DNA from 3 places in the Desulfosalsimonas propionicica genome. Region 1 is predicted to be linked to each of the others. Evidence: riboswitches for the same ligand, from Rfam matches in the RefSeq annotation. Region 1 holds a riboswitch; each other region holds the start of a gene.
What was found. Region 1 has a riboswitch for cobalamin ahead of HNR65_RS12065 (TonB-dependent receptor plug domain-containing protein). Riboswitches for the same ligand answer to the same signal wherever they lie in the genome.
Positions count from the first base shown of each region.

Region 2: linked by a shared signal. The riboswitch ahead of HNR65_RS03465 (TonB-dependent receptor) and the one ahead of HNR65_RS12065 (TonB-dependent receptor plug domain-containing protein) in region 1 are both predicted to bind cobalamin.
Region 3: linked by a shared signal. The riboswitch ahead of HNR65_RS03480 (MtaA/CmuA family methyltransferase) and the one ahead of HNR65_RS12065 (TonB-dependent receptor plug domain-containing protein) in region 1 are both predicted to bind cobalamin.

Region 1 covers NZ_JACDUS010000007.1:30,628-37,898, reverse strand. Annotated here, with positions in the region: gene HNR65_RS12090 (putative cobaltochelatase) at 1-10, shown strand, start outside; gene HNR65_RS12085 (magnesium chelatase ATPase subunit I) at 7-1,053, shown strand; gene HNR65_RS12080 (ABC transporter ATP-binding protein) at 1,065-1,901, shown strand; gene HNR65_RS12075 (ABC transporter permease) at 1,898-2,635, shown strand; gene HNR65_RS12070 (adenosylcobinamide amidohydrolase) at 2,639-3,802, shown strand; cobalamin riboswitch at 3,873-4,094, shown strand; gene HNR65_RS12065 (TonB-dependent receptor plug domain-containing protein) at 4,474-6,291, shown strand; gene HNR65_RS12060 (TonB-dependent receptor plug domain-containing protein) at 6,340-7,271, shown strand, end outside.
Region 2 covers NZ_JACDUS010000001.1:811,755-819,025, reverse strand. Annotated here, with positions in the region: gene HNR65_RS03465 (TonB-dependent receptor) at 1-884, opposite strand, end outside; cobalamin riboswitch at 1,056-1,231, opposite strand; gene HNR65_RS03460 (aldehyde ferredoxin oxidoreductase family protein) at 1,388-3,298, opposite strand; gene HNR65_RS03455 (iron-containing alcohol dehydrogenase) at 3,459-4,616, shown strand; gene HNR65_RS03450 (hypothetical protein) at 4,613-5,218, shown strand; gene HNR65_RS03445 (iron-containing alcohol dehydrogenase) at 5,239-6,486, shown strand; gene HNR65_RS03440 (nitroreductase family protein) at 6,496-7,271, opposite strand, start outside.
Region 3 covers NZ_JACDUS010000002.1:416-7,686, reverse strand. Annotated here, with positions in the region: gene HNR65_RS03500 (methyltransferase MtaB domain-containing protein) at 1-826, opposite strand, end outside; gene HNR65_RS18110 (hypothetical protein) at 921-1,055, shown strand; gene HNR65_RS03495 (sigma-54 interaction domain-containing protein) at 1,066-2,169, opposite strand; gene HNR65_RS03490 (CobW family GTP-binding protein) at 2,475-3,479, opposite strand; gene HNR65_RS03485 (cobalamin B12-binding domain-containing protein) at 3,500-4,249, opposite strand; gene HNR65_RS03480 (MtaA/CmuA family methyltransferase) at 4,322-5,332, opposite strand; cobalamin riboswitch at 5,599-5,755, opposite strand; gene HNR65_RS03475 (sigma-54-dependent transcriptional regulator) at 5,979-7,271, opposite strand, start outside.

The DNA.
Region 1 (7,271 bases):
GAACCGATGAAAACCACCCCGGTTTACCCGTTTACAGCCATTGTGGGCCAGGAGAAGATGAAACTGGCGCTCATTTTAAATATCATCAATCCCGGCCTTTCCGGCATTCTCATCCGCGGTGAGAAGGGAACAGCCAAATCCACGGCTGTTCGGGCCCTGGCGGAAATCCTGCCGGAAATCGAAGTCTTTGAAGACGACGATTTCCAACTCGATCCGGCCGAAGAAACGGATATGTACCTGGAAATTGCCCGCAGCCTGGGCCAGCCGGCGGAGAATGAACCAGAGCTTCCCCGGACAATGAAGCGCAAAGTCCGGGTGGTGGAGCTGCCCGTGGGCGCCACCGAGGACCGGGTGGTGGGGACCCTGGATCTGGAGCATGCGCTCAAAAAAGGGGAAAAGCGGGTGGAGCCGGGCCTTTTGGCCGCCGCCCACCGGGGCATTCTCTATGTGGACGAGGTCAATCTCCTGGATGACCACGTGGTGGATGTGCTCCTGGATTCAGCAGCCATGGGCGTCAATAGCATCGAGCGCGAGGGCGTATCCTTTTCCCATCCGGCACGTTTCACCCTGGTGGGCACCATGAACCCCGAGGAGGGCGAGCTCCGCCCCCAACTCCTGGACCGCTTCGGCCTGTGCGTCAATATCGAGGGCATTCACTCGGCTGATGAACGCGTGGCCGTGATGGAGCGCCGGGGAGCATTTGACGAGGACCCGGAAGGCTTTGTGCACCAGTGGCAGGCCGAGTCCAGGGATCTGGCAGAACGGATCCAGAAGGCCAGCCGGCTCTATCCCCGGGTGACAGTGGAAAAGCCCATGCTCTACGAAATTGCCCAATACTGCCTGGACGTGGGCGTGGACGGCCACCGCGGCGACATCATTATTCTCAAGGCAGCCAAAACACTTGCCGCCTATGAGGGGCGGACCGAAGTGAGCTCCGGCGACATCCGGACCGCGGCGGAGCTGGCCCTGCCCCACCGGGTGCGGCGCCAGCCCCTGATGGATATCGCGGACAACGTGGCGGCGATCAGAGAAAAAGCGCTGCAGACGGGATAAGGAGAAATCCAGTGATACAAATTGAAAACCTGCAGAAAACCTACGGCAAGACCCGGGCCCTGGCCGGCATTGACCTTGTCGTGCCGGAAGGCGAGCTGTTTGCCTACCTGGGACCCAACGGGGCCGGAAAAACCACCACGATCCGCATCCTTACCGGACTGACCCAGCTGACCGGGGGGACAGCGCTTTTGAATGCCCACGACATCCGGACCCGGTCCCGGGCGGCCAAACGCCAGTGCGGCCTGGTGCCCCAGCAGATCAACCTGGACGGGGAACTTACCGTGCGCGAAAACCTGGACATCCACGGCCGCCTGTTCGCCATGCCGGCCACAAAACGTAAACAACGCATTGCCGGGCTTCTGGACTACGTGGAGCTCTCGGATCGGTCCGACAGCCTGGTCAAGCAACTCTCCGGCGGGCTCAAGCGGCGGGTGCTGATCGCCCGGGCGCTTCTGCACCATCCGCGCATCCTTTTTCTGGACGAGCCAACAGTGGGCCTTGACGCGGATATCCGGCGACGCATATGGGGGCTGATCAAAAAAATCCAGCAGGATGGAACCACGATTTTTCTGACCACCCACTACATCGAGGAAGCCGAGTTTCTGGCCGACCGGGTGGCGTTTCTGGATGAAGGCCGAATCGTGGCTTTAGACCGCCCGGACCGGCTCATCGCCGAACTCGGGGGCTGGGCCGTAGACCAATTAGCGGATAGCGGCATGAAGACCTGGTACTACCCGGACCGGGAAGCGGCAAGAGATGCTATGGCCGGCCGTGACACGGGCTTTACGCTGCGCCGGGTCAACCTGGAGGATGCCTACCTGGCGCAAACCGGAAAGAAGGTGCAATGATACAGGGATTTATCGCGGTTTATTTGCGAGAGATGATCATCGTCAAACGCCGCTTCAAGCGGCTGGTGGCCAGCATGGCGGTATCGCCGCTTCTGTACCTGCTGGCATTTTCCTATGCCATGGGCGGGGAGGTCAAGTTCAACGGATTCACCTACACGGAGTTTTTGATTCCCGGCCTGGTGGCCATGAGCAGTATGATCCAGAGCTTTGCCATTGCCACCGACATCAACGTGGCCCGGTTTTACTGGGGCATATTCGAGGAATTTCAGGCCGCACCCATCAGAAACGCCGCCTATGTGGCAGGCGAGGTGCTGGCCGGCATGAGCCGGGCGCTCATCGCCATTGCCGTCATCCTGCTTATGGGCCTGGCCTTTGGCGTGAAACTTCACTATGGGCCATTGCTCTGGCTGGCCGCTCTCTTAAACAGTTTCGTATTTGCCTCGCTTGCCGTGGCGCTTGCCATGCTGGTGAAATCCCATGCAGACCAGAGCCTTTTGACCAGTTTCGTTATCACGCCCATGGCCTTTCTGGGCGGCACCTTCTTCCCGGTGGAACGGCTGCCGGACTGGGCACAGCATATCCTGTTCTTCCTCCCCCTCACTCACGCATCCGAGTCCATCCGGGCCGTGGCTTTCGGCCGGGTGCCGGACTGGCAGGCCTATGCCGTGCTGGCCGCCGTCGGGCTGTTCTGCTTTCTGCTGGCACTAAAAACCGTAAACAAGGCAAAGGACTGACCCATGCGCATTGGCACTTACTATGACGGGGTGGAGGTCCACCGCAATGACAAAATGATCTATGCCCGATTTTTACGTCCTCACCAGGTGCTGTCCACCTGTCGGGCAGCCGGCGGATTCCGGGACGATCTGGGCTTTCTCTTAAACCATCAGAGCTGCGAGCCGGCCGGGCACATGCATCGGCTGGCCCCCGAAGTCTGGCGGGATGCAGAGGGTTATCGCCGCATGATCTGCGACCCCTGGGATCTTCCGGCAGAAGAGTGCGCTGTGCTTGGCACCGCCGCCAACATGCACAATGCCGTTTTTCAAACCGAATCGTTTCATGAGCTGACCGTTTTGGCGATATGCACCGGCGGGGTGGAGAGCAATGCCGGCCGGGCCGGGGACCCGGCCTCAATTTACGAAACCGGCGAAGGATTTGAAAAAATCAACAAGGCGGCAGACCCAAAAGGCCCCGGCACCATCAACACCATGCTCTTTATCAACAAACCCCTCACTCCCGGGGCGCTCACCCGGACCCTGGTCACGGCCACTGAGGCCAAAACCGCCGCTCTGCAGGAGCTTTGCGTGAACTCGCGTTACTCCGACGGCCTGGCCACGGGCACCGGCACGGATCAGATCGGCGTTGCCGCCTGCGAAACCGGAGATCCTGCCCTGACCAGTGCGGGCAAGCATGCCGCCCTGGGAGAGCTCATCGGCCGCGCAGTGCTAAAAGCGACCAAAAAGACCCTGGCGCTTCAAAACAGCCTGACGCCTGCCGGCCAGTGCTCGGCCAAAATACACCTGGAGCGCTTCGGCCTCTCGCGAAAAACCATGCAGGAAAGCATCTGCCGGCATCTAACAAACGGCCAGGCGGCGCTTTTGCTGGACAATTTCACGGTCATCGAGCGAGATCCCGTTACAGTGGCCGCTGTTGCCGCCATGGTCCATTTAAAGGACAAGTTTGCCTGGGGCGTTCTCCCGGCAACCTGCTGGGGCGAGGTCATGGGGGCTTATGCCGCCCAGACGGCCTGTGCTGTATCCGGGGACTACACCCGGATGGCCGGCTACCGGGAGGCCCTTGCCCCCCTGCACGGGGAATACGGCAATCCCGCATTCACGGATCTGGTCTGCCGCGCACTGGCCATGGGCTTTGCGGATAAATGGCAAAATAAACAGGGATGTTGAAAAACGATCCTTAACAAGTAACAAAGCATCAAGCAATGAAAGGAAAGGTGATTTAAAAAAGAAATTTGATAAGAAAAGCAATGCAGCCGGTCACCGGCGCAAAGCATTTGCCCGGCGATAATAGGGAATCCCGTGAAAATCGGGAGCGGTCCCGCCGCTGTCACTCTGCCCTGCCCGCTAAAAGGGGCCGGGAACCGGATGGCAAGTAAAAAGGCCACTGTTATGTCCGAAGAACGGGAAGGCCGCCCTCCGGCAGAGAAGCCAGAAGACCTGCCGGCCGCAGCCAAAGTGGAACAGACTGACGAGGAATCGGTCGCACTTTCAATAAAAGGGCAGGCTCACCAGGCATATCCAAATGGCCTGCCCCATGCGAAGTGAAACCAGAAAGCCCCGGAAGTCGGGGCTTTTTCATTTTCCTCCTGCGTTTTAAACGATCAATGGATCCGGTAAAAAAGGAGAGTATGATGAAAACAGTTATACGAATAAAGATGTTATGCACCGTTTTTGGTATTTTTTTAACTTTTTTTCTGTTTATGCCAACCAGCGCCCTGGGCGTTCAGGAACCTACAGATGATGCAGAGAAGACACTAAGCCGTGCTGCTGCGGATCAATCAGAAAAAACTGCCACAAAAATGGAGGACATGGTGGTTACTGCCGGCAGGGTCAAGGAAATGAAAAAAGAAATCACCAAGAATATAACGGTCATTACGGAAGAAGAAATCCGGCTCTCTCCCGCCCGGGATCTTGGCGAGCTTTTGGCGGAAGAAAATGTGGGCCGGATTATCAAATACCCCGGTGCGCTTTCCGGGGTTGGCGTTCAGGGGGCACGAACAGATGTCCATGGTATTGATCTGGCCGGCAGGGTCCTCCTTCTTGTTGACGGACGCAGAACCGGGACAGGGAATACGGCCAAAATCATGACCGAGAATATTGAGCGTGTGGAAATCATCCACGGTCCGGCCTCTGTTCAGTATGGGGCGGCGGCCATGGGGGGCCTGATCAATGTCATTACAAAACGGGGAAAAGAAAAACCCTCGGCTTTTGTAGAGGGAAAACTGGGCAGTTTTAACTATCAGGAAAGCAGCATCGGATTTTCCGGAAAAACAAAGGACTTTGATTTTTCGGGCTCTTTTTCGCAAAGCAGCGTGGACGACTATGACACAGGCGGAGGTGAAAAATATGAAAATACCGGTATTGATGAACAAGACAAGCTCAGTCTGAACCTGGGCTATGAATTTCTGCCCGATCACAGAATCGGATTCATCTATCAGTACTATGACGCCAGCCACATCGGTGATGGCGGAACACTGGCGCCGGGCTATTATAAAGATCCTGATGATTATATGGACAAAAGCCTGGAGTCGTACGATTTCATCTACGAAGGAGCGACCCGGGACAAACTGTTTTCATGGAAGGCCAGATATTTTACCTCAGAGGACGAAAACACCAATTACGTTGTCACCAGCGACACAAGCGCGCTTGATTACAAATCAACCACTGAACCTGAGGGTGCGCAGGCCCAAATGACCTGGAGCCCGAAAAATTATCGCCTGACTGCGGGTGTTGACTGGATCCATTACGATCTTTCCTCAACTTCGACGCCAAAAAAAGGAGAATATGACAACCCCTCTTATTTCCTTCTCGGCAAGGCCGATTACCTGGACAAACGGCTTATTTTATCCGCAGGCCTACGCTACGACGACTATGAATACAAAGCCAAGGACCAGAATATAAAATCCGAAGATGAAAACACAACGCCACAGATCGGGATCGCCTACCTGCCTGTCGAGAATCTCAAGTTAAGGATCAACTATGCCGAAGGATTTAGAATGCCGGCACCGGGAGAACTGGCCTATGATATTTTCTCTTATGGAGTGCAATACTCCGGCAACCCCGATTTAAAACCGGAGCAAAGTCAGACTTATGAAGCAGGCCTGGATTTCTATTACAAATATTTTGATGCGTCACTGACTTATTTCCATACTGAATATAAAGACAAGATCAGCGGAACTTTCATCAGTCCCACAGAGTATACCTATCTCAACATTGGAGAAGCCACTGTTTCAGGCTTTGAGGGCGAGCTTTCATATAACCTGGCCCATCTCCTTAATTTGTCAACCTGGCAGATAAAACCTTATGCCAGTTTTGTCTACCTCCTGGACTATACAAATGAAGAAACCGGTGAAGACCTGGAACAGATTTCCGAATACAAAGGGGCGTGCGGGATACGGGTTCACGACTTAGAAGGCTTCTCAGCCGCATTCAACCTGACCTACACAGACCATTTGACTGACTATGGCGGCGAAAAACTGCCCAGTTATGCAGTGGCCAATCTTTCAGTGGAAAAACGGCTTGTCAATTGGGGCCGTTATGGAGACATGAGCCTGCGCGGCGAAATAAAAAACCTTTTTGACAGGGATTATGCCCACAAAGACGGTTATCCCATGCCCGGACGCAATTTTGCCATAGGGCTTCGTTATCAGTTTTAAGTAAGGACAGGCGACAAAAACCAAATCATACGGACATGGAGGACCGCGATGACGTGCCACATAAAATTGTGTGCCAAACTGCTTCTGCTCATACTCGTGTTCGCGTGCGCCCCGACGGGAGTTGCAGCCTTTGCAAATGAGGCAAAAGACGCAAGGGAAAGCACTGGAACGCAGGAACCCGGGGAAGCAAAAACAACCGAAATGGATGACATGGTGGTCAAGTCCACCAAGATCGAGCGCAAAATTGAGCATATCACGGACTCGGTAACCGTTGTCACCGAAGACCGGATCAAGCTGGGGGGCTTTACAGACACAACCGAGATTCTTCGCTTCACCCCCAGTGTCGAGTTCAAGCAGGCCGGCGGCCCGGGCCAGTTCAATTATCCAAAGCTTCGGGGATACGATGATGGTCATTTTCTGGTGCTTGTCAACGGTATGAAGATCAATGAGGCCTATGGTGCCGGAACCGGCCATTTTCTCGGGCATATCGACCCCCGACTGATCGGATCCGTGGAAATTCTCCGCGGCCCCCAGGCCTCATTGTACGGCTCGGATACCACAGCCGGCGTGATGTCCTATACAACCATAAGCGGGGAACCTGGTGTTCATTACAATGTGGGGACCGAATACGGCTCCCTGGAATGGAAAAAGGGATACGGCAGCGTGCGGGGCGGTAGGGAGACCTGGGATTATGCCGTGGCTGCGGCCTACACCGACAGCGGCGGGGTCCACGACGAGGAGTATTACAAAAACCTGTCCCCTGCCCTTAAACTCGGCTGGCATCCCGGCCCTTTTGATGTGGAACTGGCCTATTTGTATGTCAAAAGCGAGTTTCAGGCGGCTGAACTCAATGAATCCAATGAATTCCTCGAGAACCGGGATGCGCATTATGCCTTTCAAACCCCGGACCCGAATAACGCCAACGAGTATGAACATCACATCACCACCCTGAATATCTCCCACCGGATCAATGATGCCTT
Region 2 (7,271 bases), on a different contig from region 1:
CTCTCTTCATCCCCGTATTTGTAAAATGCTTTGAATCTCGCGTTTTCGGTCTCATAGCGCAGGTTGGTAAAAATTTCATACTGCTCCTGCTCATTGGTGTCCATTACCTGACCGGTTGTGGCGTCATATGTTTCATAGCCGGAGTCCACGTAACTGGCCAGGCCGTCAAAATATAAATTTTCCGCGATATTGGCGTTTACGCTGGCTGAATACCGGTGAAGCGGTCTGGTATCGCTGTATTCGTTATCCGCAAAGTCATCATTGCGCTTAATTGAATTCATATGCTGATACCCAAACCCCACATTCACCCCTGGCCCGAGGTATTGCAGATGATGGTTGTGATAGCCGTAATCCCCGAATTCCACGGATGCCGTTGTCTGTTTGTGAACGGCATTCTTTTTGGTGATAATATTGATGGCCCCGCTCATGGCATCGGCACCGTACTGAATGGAAGATGCCCCTTTCATAACTTCAACCCGTTCAATGTTTTCAAGCGAAAAATTGGATAATTCATAATTTTTGTTTCCGGAATTTTGAATGGGCATGCCATTGATCAGGACCAACTCGCCGCCTTCAACTCCGCGAATCGACAGCGAACTGCCCATTCCGGCTTTTACACCCATGGGTGAATAACCCTGAAATGAAAACCCGCCGATCCGGCGCAGGGCGTCAATAACGTTGTTGCCGCCGGTGCGCTTTAATTCCGCGGCTGAAAAAGACTGAATAAATTGCGGGCTTTCTTTTTCCGGAGAAGGAAACCGCTCAGATGTGACCACAATATCTTCCATGGCCGTGGCATTGTGAGCGGATCGCGCATGTGCGGAATGTTGCGTGCAGATACATAAAATGGAAAAACAGAGAATCAATAAAAATTTTTTGCCCATGGTGCCTCCTTTACTGTTGTCAATGAAAATGTGCCGCAGCCGGCCTTGTCATGGAGAAACCTGGGCATATGCGTTTTCAATAAAAAAATCCCGGATCGTATACACGATCCGGGATTTCCCTTTTTTATCCGCAGAATCCGCCCGGGGCACAACGTTGCCGGCGCAGTCAAACCCCTTATGGTTATTCAGACAGGTCTTCTGACTTGCGGATCAATCTACTTGCTGCGCCTTCCCATTAATACAAACAGTGGCAGTTCTGCAGCTTTCGTCCCCGTTTACAGCCGCGGGCCGGTCCCTGATTCACACAGGGTTCCCTCCTGACAGGCTCCTGTAAAACAACGCTTCGAAAAGCAGGTTGTACAAGCCGGTGCCAGGCTCACATTGCGAGCATCTGAATAATTGTCTATATTTAAATACAATTGCAATACCCTGTCAAGGGTCATTTTTATAATCGATATGCTGTATTTTTTTACTGAACTTACAAAAACAGACAGTTGCAAACTTCAAAAAACATCTTCCCTGTTTTTTCCCCGGCCCGGATGCCGGGGTTCAATGCCCAGCCGGCGAAGGGTTGCCGGGCGGGGCACTCCGTTTGGGTCATATCCCCGCAGCCGGTAATATTTCTGCAACATGGCCTCCAGGGGAACCGTGCTTTGGTCGGCATCACAGGCGCGCCCCTCTGTGAGCAGCCGCAGCGGCAGGGTATCGTCCTTTCTGGAAATACCTTCCCGGGTGTTCATGTAGCGCTCCAGCACATGGACCCGTTCTCCGGCCTTGTAAAAATCCCGCATGCCCTGGTAGGGCACATAGCGGCTGCCCATAATGGCATGCCACAGCTCCGGATAAAGGCTGACATCCATTAAATTCAGCGCCAGCCGGGAAAGGTTCTGATTGAGCAGCCGGATGACAAACTTAGGTGAAAAACGAATCAGGGGCGGCTCCAGGAATACGGCAAAGGAGGTAAACAAACACACGTGCAGGCAGTTGATGGCGCAAAACACATCTTCCATGAACTTGACCATGTAGGGTTTCCAGCGCACAGCCCGGGGCTCGGCCATTCCCAGAATCACCTCCAGGCCCACCATGTAGGATGACAGGTGGCAGCCGCCCCGGTTGGCCGTGGCATAGGAAAGGCCCTGGCCAACAGAACCCCGGGGATCATAGCCGGGCAGTTCCATGCCCTTGACATGCATGGCAAAATCCTCGCCCCCGTATTTCCGGGCCGCGGCAGCAGAACCCAGGGCCAGATCTTTTCCCAGGCCCCGGCGCAGGGCCATATCCGTTATCATTTCGGTAATTTTGTCAGCAGATCCGAATTTCAGATCTGTTTTCAGCAGTCCCTTTTGACCGGCTTCCATGGCCCAGGCCAGGGTCCCGCCCGTTGAAATGGTATCCATACCGTAATGGCTGCACAACTCATTGAAGTCGGAAACCGTTTCCGGATCAAAAATCTCCAGGTTGGCGCCCAGCAGGGTCATGGTCTCGTATTCGGGCACATGCCGTTTTTCCCCCCGAATGGTGCCCCGGTGGCCGCAGAGAATGGCGCAGGGCTTGCAGGTATCATGCTTTGTGTCAAACCGCTCGGCCATGGCCTCGCCGGAGAGCTTGCGGGCGCGGCCGTGGCTGCCGCCGGTAAAATTGCGCACTGGCAGGATTCCGGCGGCATTGCCGGTATTGAGATTGGCGTTGGTGCCGTAATCCCGGAAAGCGCCGGCTGTGACCCCATTTCTTTGAATATATTTAAAAAACAGCCGATTCGCTTTATCAAAGCGTTTTTTGTCCGCCGGCACAATCTTGTATTCTTTGCCCTTTGCCACGATGCCCTTGAGATTTTTGGCCCCCAGCACCGTTCCCATGCCGCCCCGTCCCAGAAAACGGTGTCCGGACCGGATATTGGCAAACCGGACCCGGTTTTCCCCGGCCGGCCCGATGACCAGGGCACCGGAGCCGTCCTGCAAAATCGCCTTTTCCGCATCCGCCGTGCCCGTTCCCCAAAGTTCATCGGCGGGAACAAACGCTGCCCCACCGGCATCCACCCGCAAATAGACCGGTGATTGGGCCCGGCCGAAAATCACCATGGCATCCCACCCGGAAGTCTTTAACGCCATGCCAAAGGGACCGCCGCAGGAACTGCTGGCCATCAGGCCCGTGAGCGGCGATTTGGTCACGGCTTCAAACCGGCCCGAGCAGGCGGCGCCCGTACCCATAAACACCCCGGTTGCCAGGACAAACAAATTCTCCGGGCCAAGGGGATCAATACCCGCGGCCATCCGGTCGTAAATCAGCTTCAGCGCAATGCCTTTGCCGCCCAGATATTGTTGCCGGTCTACATCACTGATATAAGAGATATCAAACGTCTGACGGGTTAAATCCACTTCCAGTACCCGGTTGCTGGTGCCTGTGATCTCCTGCATGAAAACCTCCCTGCCTGATTGAGCAGCAATGAATATACATTCTGGTCCGCTTATGATAAGAGATTGTTTATTAAATTATAAAAAAAAACAAGCCCAATCAACATTTACTGAGGGTCCGCGACGCTTACCGGTCATCCACCAACGGAGCAGGAGTAAAGAAATGCCCCAGTTTGACTACGCGTTTCTGAGTCATCCCAAAATCATCTCCGGTGCCTGCAGCCTGGAAAACATCCCGGCCGAACTTGCGGCCAACAACGCCTGCAAGCCTCTGATTATCACCGACCGGGCGGCAGTTGCCCAAAAAAGGGACCGGATCCTGATCCGGGCATTTGATGATTCCGACTGCTTGATCGGCGCCGTGTTTAACCGATTGGGGGATTATGCCGGCATCAGCCTGGCATGGCAGGCTGCGGACCTGTTTGTCCACCGGGGCTGCGATGCATTGATCGCCCTGGGAAGTTGCTTGTCCGCGGACCTGGCCCGGGCCGTCAATATCCTGGTTTCTGAAAACACGCCGGATCTTTCGGCTTTTTTCAAGGGCGCGGCCCTGACCAAAAGATTATACCCATTTGTATTGGTGCCTGCCGGGGATTTGCACGGCACCGGCGCCGGAAACACCCTGATCCTGGATCACCAGCGTTTTTGCTCGGAATTTCTTGCCCCGGATGTCATCGTGCTGGACAAACGCATGCTCCGGGGACAGCCGCCGCCTCAAACCGCCCAAAGCGCGGCCATTGCCGCGGACAACGCCTGGAGCGCCTTTACCGGGCCCAGCCCCGGCCCCATCCGGGATGCGTTTGTCCACACCGCCCTCCGGCTTTTAAACCAAAACCTGGACGCCGCCCTGGCAGCGCCGGGCCGGGACAAGCCCTGCCTGGCCATGGCCAACGCAGGTGTAATTGCCGCCATTGCCGCTGCCAACGCCGCACCGGGCATTGTGCGGGTGGTTTCAGAAGAACTGGCCCGGATGACCCGCATCCGGAGGGGTTTATTTACCGGCCTTCTGGCGCCTGCAGCCCTGGAAAAATCCCTGGAGCAAAACGGCCCGCCCAGGCCCGAACTGCTGCTGGCAGTGGCCAGCATGGAAACTTATGCCGCCACACCGGAACAACAGCGGCCCGCCACGGGGGCAGATATGCTCAAGGCCCTGTTTGACAAAATTCAAAATACCCTGGGCCAAAGCCTGGAATCTTTGCAAATCCCTTTTTACCAAATCCGGCAGGCCTGTGAAAACGCAGCATCCAGGCCGGATACCGCAATAAAAGCCTCTGAGGCGCTGGACCTGGCTGGCCGGGCCTGGAAAGGAGCATCCGAATGAACCGTTTTACCCCGTTTTCAACCGCTCCGGCCGACCTTGGCCACTATCCGGAGATCCGCCCGAAAACCAGTTATTTCCGGAAAGCCTACATTGCCGTAATGCTGCTGGTGGTGGGCCGGGGCCTTGAAGCCGCTGCAAGGGTGGATCCGACGGTCCGGCGAATTTTTGAGCAGATGCCAGACGGATTCTGTCTTTGCGTGGGCGTGGGCCCGGCAGGACCGTGGATGATGGCCAAAAAGGACAAAAAAGGCCGCCTCCGGTACCTGGGCTGGCACCCCCGGGCAGCCAAAGCTCATCTGCGCCTGACCATCAAAAACCTGGCCTCAGCCATGCGGTTGTTCACCTTTCAGGAGTCAACGGCCCAGGCCTTTAACTACGACCGGTTCATGGTGGAAGGCAGCCTGCCCCAGGCCCTGGCGTTTATGCGGGCCCTGGACCGTGTGGAAGTCTATCTGCTGCCAAAAATCATTGCCAGGCGGGCTGTCAAACGCTATCCGGGCAACTCGGAACTGCCGGGCTGGAAAAAGCATTTCAACCGCATCCGGATCTATTTGCGCGCCTTTTTTCCGGACCTGATACGGGTGATTTACAAAAACATTTAAAAACCGGGAAAGGAATCGCCATGATCCTGCCGGAATTTTATGATTTCTGCAGCCGTGCCAAAATTGTTTCAGGGCAAAACGCCCTTGAAAAAATACCGGCGCTGCTGGCCGAACTTGACGCCGGCCGGCCGCTGATCATCACGGATCCCGGGGTGGAAAACGCCGGGCTCGTGGATGTGGTCAAACAGGCCATAGCCCGCGGCCTGGAATCCGCACCGGTTTACAGCGATGTTCCGGTGGATTCCGACTACCATGTGGTGGACAAAATCGCCGGCGTGTACAGGGAAAACCAATGCGACGCCATCATTGCCGTGGGCGGCGGCTCGGTGATTGACACGGCCAAGGGTGTGAACATCGTGGTTTCGCTGGGAGGCAAAACCCTGCTGGACTACCAGGGAGCCGGTGCGGTGCGCAACAAACTCAATCCTTTGGTGATTCTGCCCACCACCGCAGGCACGGGATCGGAAATGACCCTGGTGGCCGTGATCGCCGATCCGGAACGCCGGGAGAAAATGCTCTTTGTCTCCTATTTTCTGCTGCCGGACCTGGCCGTGCTCGATGCCCGCCTGACCCGGACCCTGCCGGATTTTATCACAGCGGCAACAGCCATGGACGCCCTGTCCCATGCCTGCGAGGCCTGGTACTGCATGGAAAAAAACCCTTTAAGCGATACCCTGGCGTTTCAGGCCATTGATCTCATCAGCCAAAACCTGCTTTATGTGATCCAAAACCCCGAAGACACCCAGGCCCGCCTGGCCCTGGCCAATGCCTCCACCTTGGCCGGGGCGGCATTTTCCAATTCCATGGTGGGCATGGTGCACAATCTCGGCCATTCCACGGGCGCGGTGTGCCACGTGCCCCACGGAAACTGCATGGCGGCTTTGCTGCCCTATGGCCTGGAATACAACCTGCACCGCAGGGACGAAATCATCGGCCAGCTGCTGCTGCCCCTGGCCGGGCCGGAAACCTATGCCGCAACACCCCGGCACCAACGGGCCGAAAAAACAATCGCGTTGATCCGGCAGCTTAATCAGGACCTGCATGATGCCATTGGCGGGCGCCATCCCCGGTTTCTATCGGAAATCCGGGACCGAGACGGCCGGCGCCTGGTGGAAAAAAACATGCTGCCCAAGATTGCGGAAAAAGCCTTAAGCGACGGGGCCCGGGTGCCCAACCCCGAGGAACTGCTGGCAGAAGATGCGCAGATGGTGCTCGAACACGCCTGGCAAGGCACGCCCCTGGACCGGACAAAAATCAAAACCGGGTAAGATTTTCACTTATCGAAGCCAGTCCACGGGCCTGGGCCTGCGGGAAGGGGTTCTGGCATATGTATGGGCCGGATAGCCCATGGTCAGGCAGGCATAGGCTCTGCGGTCCCGGGGAAGGGATGCCAGCTTTCGAAGACCCGGGAAAATTTTCAGGGCCAGAGTCACAAATCCGATATAACAGGTGCCCAGGCCCCGGGCGTGGGCGTGGTTCATGATATCCCCGGCGGCGATATTGCAGTTTTCACAGTGAAATCGCCCCTTTTTGGGCGCATGCACCAAAATCAGCACCGGCGCATTGTGCAAAATCAGATCCCGGCCGGCTGCCTGTTGCTCAAGATACCAGGGCATGGGCTCCATGTAGCGCTCCAGGTCATTTCCCGGGGCAATTTTTTGAAGGGCCTTGTAGACAAGCTTTCCAAGGCCTTTACGGCTGTGGCGATACGCCTTTGTCCCAATGCCGAACACGGCCGCGGAAATGGCCTGCAAAACATCTTTGTTTTTGATCACCGTAAAAGCCACATCCTGCTTGTTGCTGGCTGTAGGACTCCAGGCGCATAGGCCCAGGATGGCTTCAATAACCCCATCCGGCACCCTGTCTGCCTTATACCGGCGGATGCTTCTGCGGCTGCGCACAATCTCGGCAAACACCTCCGGGTCCAGGCGCTTTTTGTCCACTGGCCGGGTCTGTGCAAAATCGATCCCGTCATGGACAATGGCGTCTTTGGGGCATACGGCGACACAATGGCCGCACAAACTGCAAAATTCGGGCGCCGCAGCCTCCGGCC
Region 3 (7,271 bases), on a different contig from region 1:
TGATGATGGGATCCTCATAAGCGCAATCCTTTGTGGGGCCGGTAGCGCCGCATTCATAGGCGACCAGTGTACGGGAGGCTGAAATGGCACGGGCCAGGGCCGCCATGACATGGGGGACATCCTTGGAAACCATGCCGCCGGCCATAAACATTGCCGTGTTCGCCTCGGAGCAGTTGGTATCTCCACCGGGAATGCAATTGTTGGACTTGGCGATATCTACGATCTGGTCCCACATCCACTCCATATCGATAGCGCCCAGGACACCGATGCCGAAAAGGATGCCGGTAATGTCGTTACGGATGATCGCATGGTCGAATATCTCTTTTCCGCCCATCGACTCGATGGATATGATGTCGGCGTATTTGGACACCTGCTTGAAGGATTCTATAATCTCATGGGTGTAATCGCTTTCCCGCATGTGGTGCATGTCGGGTTTGCGCAAATCGGCCGGGGTGGATCGGTATGCGGCTTTCAGGCCGTACTTGTCGAGACAATCATCCATCTGGCGGGCGGTCTGGGCCGCGATTTCTCCACCCCAGGTTGGATTATGGGTCATCTGAAACACATGTTCGTTTTCAACGATCAGAGTAGGATGGCCGACGATGACCATTCGCTCCAGTGCGTCCCCGTTGGCCCGTTCATATTCCCGAAGGAGTGTTTTCTTGGTTTTTTCGCTTCCGGCCCGGGGGTGCGGAACCACTTCCGGATGGACAAATCCCCCGCCGATATGGATGCCGCGAGAAGTCTTGACCGGATGCTTGGCGGTGCCGAACATCATCTCCGCACCACTGCTGTAAGCCATTTTTTCAATTTTTTTTCTTGCCATGACGATCCCCCTTTTCAATTATGTATTGGATGGCCCTCTTCGACGTTCAAATCCATTGTAAATTGAATGTCCTCAATCTGATAAAAGGCAAAACATGTGCCATGAAATCCTCGATGAGATGGAGACCGGAAAATGCCCGAAAAAACACCTCCGGGACAGAAGCCTTCGGCCGATCAGCCCGCATGCACTGTCACCCCGGGTGACATCCGGGCCCGCAGGTGTCACCTGAGGTAACACGCCTATGCGGAAACGATGCCATATTCCATAAGCCGTATATACAACCGACGTCGCGTCATACCCATCATTCTGGCCGCCGCTGCCTTGTTTCCCGAAGTTTTTTCCAGGGTTTTTACAATGAGGGCCTTTTCCATCTCCCGGAGACGGACCCCGGTTTCAGGTAAATCGTTGATCCATTTCCCCGGGTATTCAGAGTCCCCGGAGGTTTCATCCAGAATTTCTGCTGGCAGATCGGCCAGCGTCACCTGTCCATCGGAGCACAGGACAAAAAGTCGCTCCACAATATTTGCCAGTTCTCTCACGTTTCCAGGATAAGAATACCGAAGCAACGCCTTCTCCGCCGGATCGGAAAGCTGCGGCGGCCGCAGGCTGGTTTTTTCAGCCGTTGTTTTCATAAAGTGATTCAACAACAAGGGAATATCTATTCTTCTATCCCTGAGGGGAGGAACTTGAAAGGGTATGACATTCAAACGGAAAAACAGATCTTCCCGGAACGATCCCGCCTCCACAGCCTCTCTCAGATTCCGACTTGTAGCGGCGATTATGCGAACATCTATTTTATGGGTTTCGTTGCCCCCAACCCGTTCAAATTCCCTTTCCTGTAGAACCCGGAGCAGCTTGACCTGCAAATCACGCTCGATTTCAGACACTTCATCCAGAAAAACAGTGCCGCCCCGGGCGATTTCGAACTTTCCTTTTCGATGCGTATTTGCGGAGGTAAAAGCGCCCCGTTCATGTCCGAAAAGTTCACTTTCCATTAGATTTCCCGGTATAGCTCCGCAATTGATTGCGACAAACGGCTGATTTTTCCGCTGACTGGCGCGATGAACGGCTTGCGCTATCAGCTCTTTTCCGGTGCCGCTTTCTCCCTGAATGAGTATAGTGCTGGGAAAACGACTTACCTTATCAATCATGCGATGGATTTCATTAATGCTGCGGCTGCAGCCAACCATGAATTCCGTCGGCCCATGGGTTGTTTCCGGTGGTTTCGATGCCCTGCTTTTCGCCCCCCCCGGATTCGCCAGCCTCCTTACGATGATAGAGAGAATATCATTGATGTGGTCTTTGAAATTGGAACCCGCAAACTCATAAAAATCGCCTCTCATATGCAAAATCGTTCCCAGGGGACTGGTGATAAGAAGCGGGATGGGACCGCACAGCTGTCTGGCCTGATGGAAAAACCCGCCTGCGCCCATAGTCGATGATTTCAGATCAATGATGCAGACCAGCGGCACGCCATGATATTTCTCCAGAAGTTTCAACCCCTGCTGTTCATCTGAAACCCAGATGGTCCTGTACTTTTCCGGGGAGATCAACCGTGTCAACGGCCGCAGGGCCATATAGGCATCATCCACAATAAGGATGACGGGTTTGCCGCATATATCATTTGCCTGTTTTGCCCGTATATTTATCATGACTTCTCTGTTGTGCACTGTTTCAAAGCAGCGCTTATTTTATCCCGATCCAGGCTTTTGCCGATGACCGAGATTTTGCTGTCTCTGACCTGCCCTGCGGGCTGGGTGGACAACTCTCCCGAAGCGATTTCCATTAACACACCCTTATCACCGATTTGAAAAATCCCTTTCGCCCGCACGATTTCACCCATGCCGGCTGCCTCTTGTTTGAGCATGTGGAAGAATGAATCCAGCGATTCCGGATCAAACGACAGGTTTTCGAAAACATATCCGAAAGATTCATAACCCAGCGCATCCTGATTTTCACTGAAACGCAATTTCCTGCCATTTGCCGGTGATGATGAGCGGTCCTGGTGCGCCAAGTCATGGTCATGGCCGCGTTCCACGTCTATCGATGGTGTTGAACGAAAAACGGTGGAAAGGGCCAATTGGTATTCCGCCCAATCCACCGCCCCGAATGCCGCTGTTAGCACCGTAATGCCGGGATTGATGGCCGATATCGAATTGCGCGTCAACATGGCTTTTCTCTTATCAACCCGATCGTATTTGTTCAGGATAACGATGTTGGCATACTCGATCTGGGACTCAACGAAATGGCGATTGGCTTTGTACAGATCCATAAATCCAGTGGCATCCACGATCAAAATATCGTTGATTTCCTCTATTGCCCCTTCGAATACCTGCAGTTCAATGATGGATCGAATCTGGGAAATCGTCGCCACACCGGTAGGTTCTATGATGGTTCTTTCCGGTTGGATGGTATCTATGATGTCCATCAGTTGAGTTTTGAAATCCGCCTGCAGTGTACAACAGATGCAACCGCTGGGCATCTCCACGACATTGCCTCCCTGCATAGCAAGAAGTTCCCCGTCAAGACCCACTTCGCCGAACTCGTTCACCAGCACCACGGTCTTCTCTTTGACGGCCCAATCATTGAGAATCCTGGTGATGAATGTGGTTTTTCCTGCTCCCAGAAACCCGAAAACGATGTCAACAATCATGCGTTTGACCCACTGATCCGTTATCCATTCCACTTGGACCGCATGGACTGCCAGGATTCACCTGCCAGTGCATCTTCGGCCATTCCCGGAGCCTGGCTGGCTTCCTTGCCCCAGATACCCAGATCATATTCCGACACATATTCCTCGGCAACCGCGCCACCACCACAGATAAAAGGAATTTCCAGGTTCGCCTTTTTCAATTGATGAGCAATTTTGGGAAAGGCCGACATGGTAGTGGTCATGAGTGCGGTGCCGGTAACCATTATCGGTTGATGATCTCGACATGCTGCCACGACCTTATCCACCGGGACATCGGATCCCAGGTCGATAACCTCGAAGCCATTGGCATTGAGCAGTGCATTGACAATCACCTGGCCGATGTCGTGAATATCGCCTTCTGCGGTATGTGTGACCACTTTTGCTTTTCGCTCCATGGATTTTCCCATTTTCTTCTCGCACTCTGCAATGCCGACATTCATGGCATCTGCTGAGAGGATAACCTGGGGCAGAAAATAGCTGCCTTCTTCCCACAACCGGCTGACTTCATTCATGCCGGGGATGAGTGCATCATTGATGACCTCAAGGGGGGATTTGGTTTCCAGGGCCTTCTGGACAACGGGCAGGACTCCCTCCTCATCTCCTTCTACCACGAACTTAGCGATATCCTGGAGAATCGGGTCTTTTGAAACCTCCTTGGCCTGGCCTGTTTTTTCCACATGGAGATCATACCGCCTGAAGATGTTTGAAAAATCGTTCAACACTTTCATCATCTTTCTCCTTGTTTTGTTTTTGTTGTTTTTCTGTGGGGTTTTCCGGGACAACCGCCACAGTCGATCATCTATCTAGTGAGCCTTTGCGACCTCCACCATAGCCTTCAGGTTATCCATGGGGGTGCCAGGTGCCACGGCACATCCCGGGGCCAGAATCTGGACGCCATCTTCTATAAGTTCTTCACAACCTTTCTTCACCGTTTCAGCATCCTTCATGAACAGGGTTGTCGCAGTATCAACCCCTCCCATGAAGATCATATTGGGCCCGCATTTTTGACGGGCCAGCCGGGTGTCGGCCTTGGGTTCGAGGCTCAGAATTGCAGGGGAAGTCTGCCCCATCCATTCAACGATCTTGTCGACATTGCCGCAAATATGGAGTATGGCAGGCACAGAAATGGATTCAATCTGCCTGCGCTGGTACTCCAGTTCGTAGTCCCGATAGGTTTTGGGCGCAATTAATTCGGGGGAGGCGGTCATGTCCTCGATCGAGATAATATCTGCTCCCGCCTCGATCATGGCATTGGCCAGAGCAGTACCGGCTTTTTCACCGATATCCAAAAACGGCACGATCTTTTCAGGTGCCTTGTAGGTAGCTTTCAGCAGTGGCACACTGCCCAGAAGAGAGCCAGCGATGGTTAAAGGGCCAATGATTCCCCCCACAATGGGGACCTCATCGCCTACTTCCCTTTTCAGGATTTCAATAGCTTTGAGCAATTCAGGTATATACCCCCTTGAAAGAAAATCACCGGGAAACTCGGGCGTATCATCGAGTTTATAAGGCGGAGGATGATCAATTCCCGGAATTCCTTCGGAATCCCTGATTTTCCCCGACTTCCGGATGCATCCCAGGGCAACCGCCTCAAATGTCTGACAAAAGGGAACCCGAACGGCATCAAAACCCACCACGGTATATGCGGCCAATGCCTGCTTGGCCATAGCTTCACCCTTTTCGTGTCCTTCGGGCCAGTACGCGCCAACTGCTTCCATCTGGTCATAGGTCACGGTCGAATTGGCTCCGAAACACGGCATTCGATCGGGCTTTTGATGGTTTATAACTGCCATCACACGTTCTTTTGCATTCATCTGGGCCTCCCACAGGTAGAAAATGATTGGTTTTTATAATAGAACGGGTCAGAACTCCTCGCCCGTTCGAAGATAAACAGCCTGACGAATGGACGATCCTGTCCGCTGGCTCAACCGGCGACGCAAAGGTCACGGCAACAGGTTCCAACCGGATTGTGGTGTTGTGAAATTGTCGCAATCAAGCTTTGTACCCCCAGAGACCCTGCATTTGCTAAAGTTCGATTACGGTTCTTCTCTGCTTTAACAAATGGGCGCCTCACCCTCGAAAGCGCGACATTCGGAAAGAAGGTATTCTGGCTCGCAGTCTTATAAAACGGTGGACAGACCGCTTACAGTTGCGGGGCAGCAATGGATTTCCACCATTTTCCCTTCAAAATGCGGGAGGGATGCCATACATGAGTTGGCATCCTTACTCTATTCACATTCAAAATATGTGCCATTAATCTGTTTGTTTTGCCGATCGTAATTTCATCAGGGAAAATTCGGCAGTTACGCAATTGGAAAAGAAGTTTTTTTACAAGGTGAATGCCGGCACCGATGGCGCGACCCAAAGACAAAATGTGTGTTTATATTTGAAAACCCTATTATTTTTATTGGTTATGATAAGGGCATGGATGTCGCACTGTGACATCAGAATACAAACTGATCAATAACGATTACCAGCGAGGATGCATTCTAACCGATCAATCCGGTAGTCCTTTATTTTGCGCCACAACGTTCGGGGATTAAGTTCCATTATTTCTGCCGACCTTGACACGTTGCCGTTGCACTGTTGGAGCACTTTTAAAAGGTAGGCTTTCTCAAACTGCTGTTGGACCATTGCCATGGCCGTTTTAAAAGGAATATCCGTGTCCACCGGGTATAAGGCTTGCTGGCCGGTACTTTTCCGGAAATCATTTGAGAAATCGATACTATCGATTACGGCACCGTCTGTTGTGACAAACGCCCTTTCCAGAATATTGGCCAGTTCCCGAATGTTTCCGGGCCAGTTGTGCTGCATCAATTGTTTCATGGCCCGTGTTGAAACCCGCTGGATGTTTTTATGAAATTTCCGGTTCAGGCAGTGGATAAAGTGATGTACAAGGAGGGGAATATCGTCTATTCTTTCCCGCAGGGGCGGTATTTGAATGGCAACAACATTGAGTCTGTAAAAAAGTTCCATCCGAAAAGAACCGCTTTTGATTTTTCCCATAATATCCTGATTCGTGGCCGATACGATCCGCACATTGACATCGATCGGGGAGTTGCCTCCGACCCGCTCCATGGAATTTTCCTGAGTAACCCGAAGCAGTTTCACCTGGAGGGCCGGAGAGATATCGCCGATTTCATCGAGAAACAGCGTCCCTCCCCTGGCATACTCGAACTTACCCTGCTTGCAGCGATCGGCACCGGTGAAAGCCCCCTTTTCGTGTCCGAACAACTCGGTTTCCAAAAGGGATTCTGACAACACCCCGCAATTGATGCCAACAAACGCCTTATTTTTTCTTGGGCTGTTAAAATGTATCGCCCTGGCCACCAACTCCTTGCCTACCCCGGTCTCTCCGGTAATAAAAACGCGGGAGTCGCTGGGCGCCACTTTCTCGATGAGATGAAAAACTTCCCGCATTCTGTGATTTTTCCCGATAATCTTGCCGTAGGAAAACCCTTGCACCAAGGCCTTTCGCAGATGGCGGATTTCCCGGGTCCGTTGTCTTTCCTGCAACGCCTTTTCAATCATCATCAGCAGAACTTCAGGCTCGATGGGTTTCTGGATGTAATCGGAAACCCCCTGTTTGATTGCGTTCACCGCCATCGAAATGGAACCGTTTGAAGTCATGATTATGCCGGCGATCTCGCTATCTATTTTTCGCGCGCTCAGGAATAAAGCCAATCCATCCATGCCCGGCATTCTCATATCGGATAACAGGATATCGAACGATTGGCCGGACAGCTTTTCCAA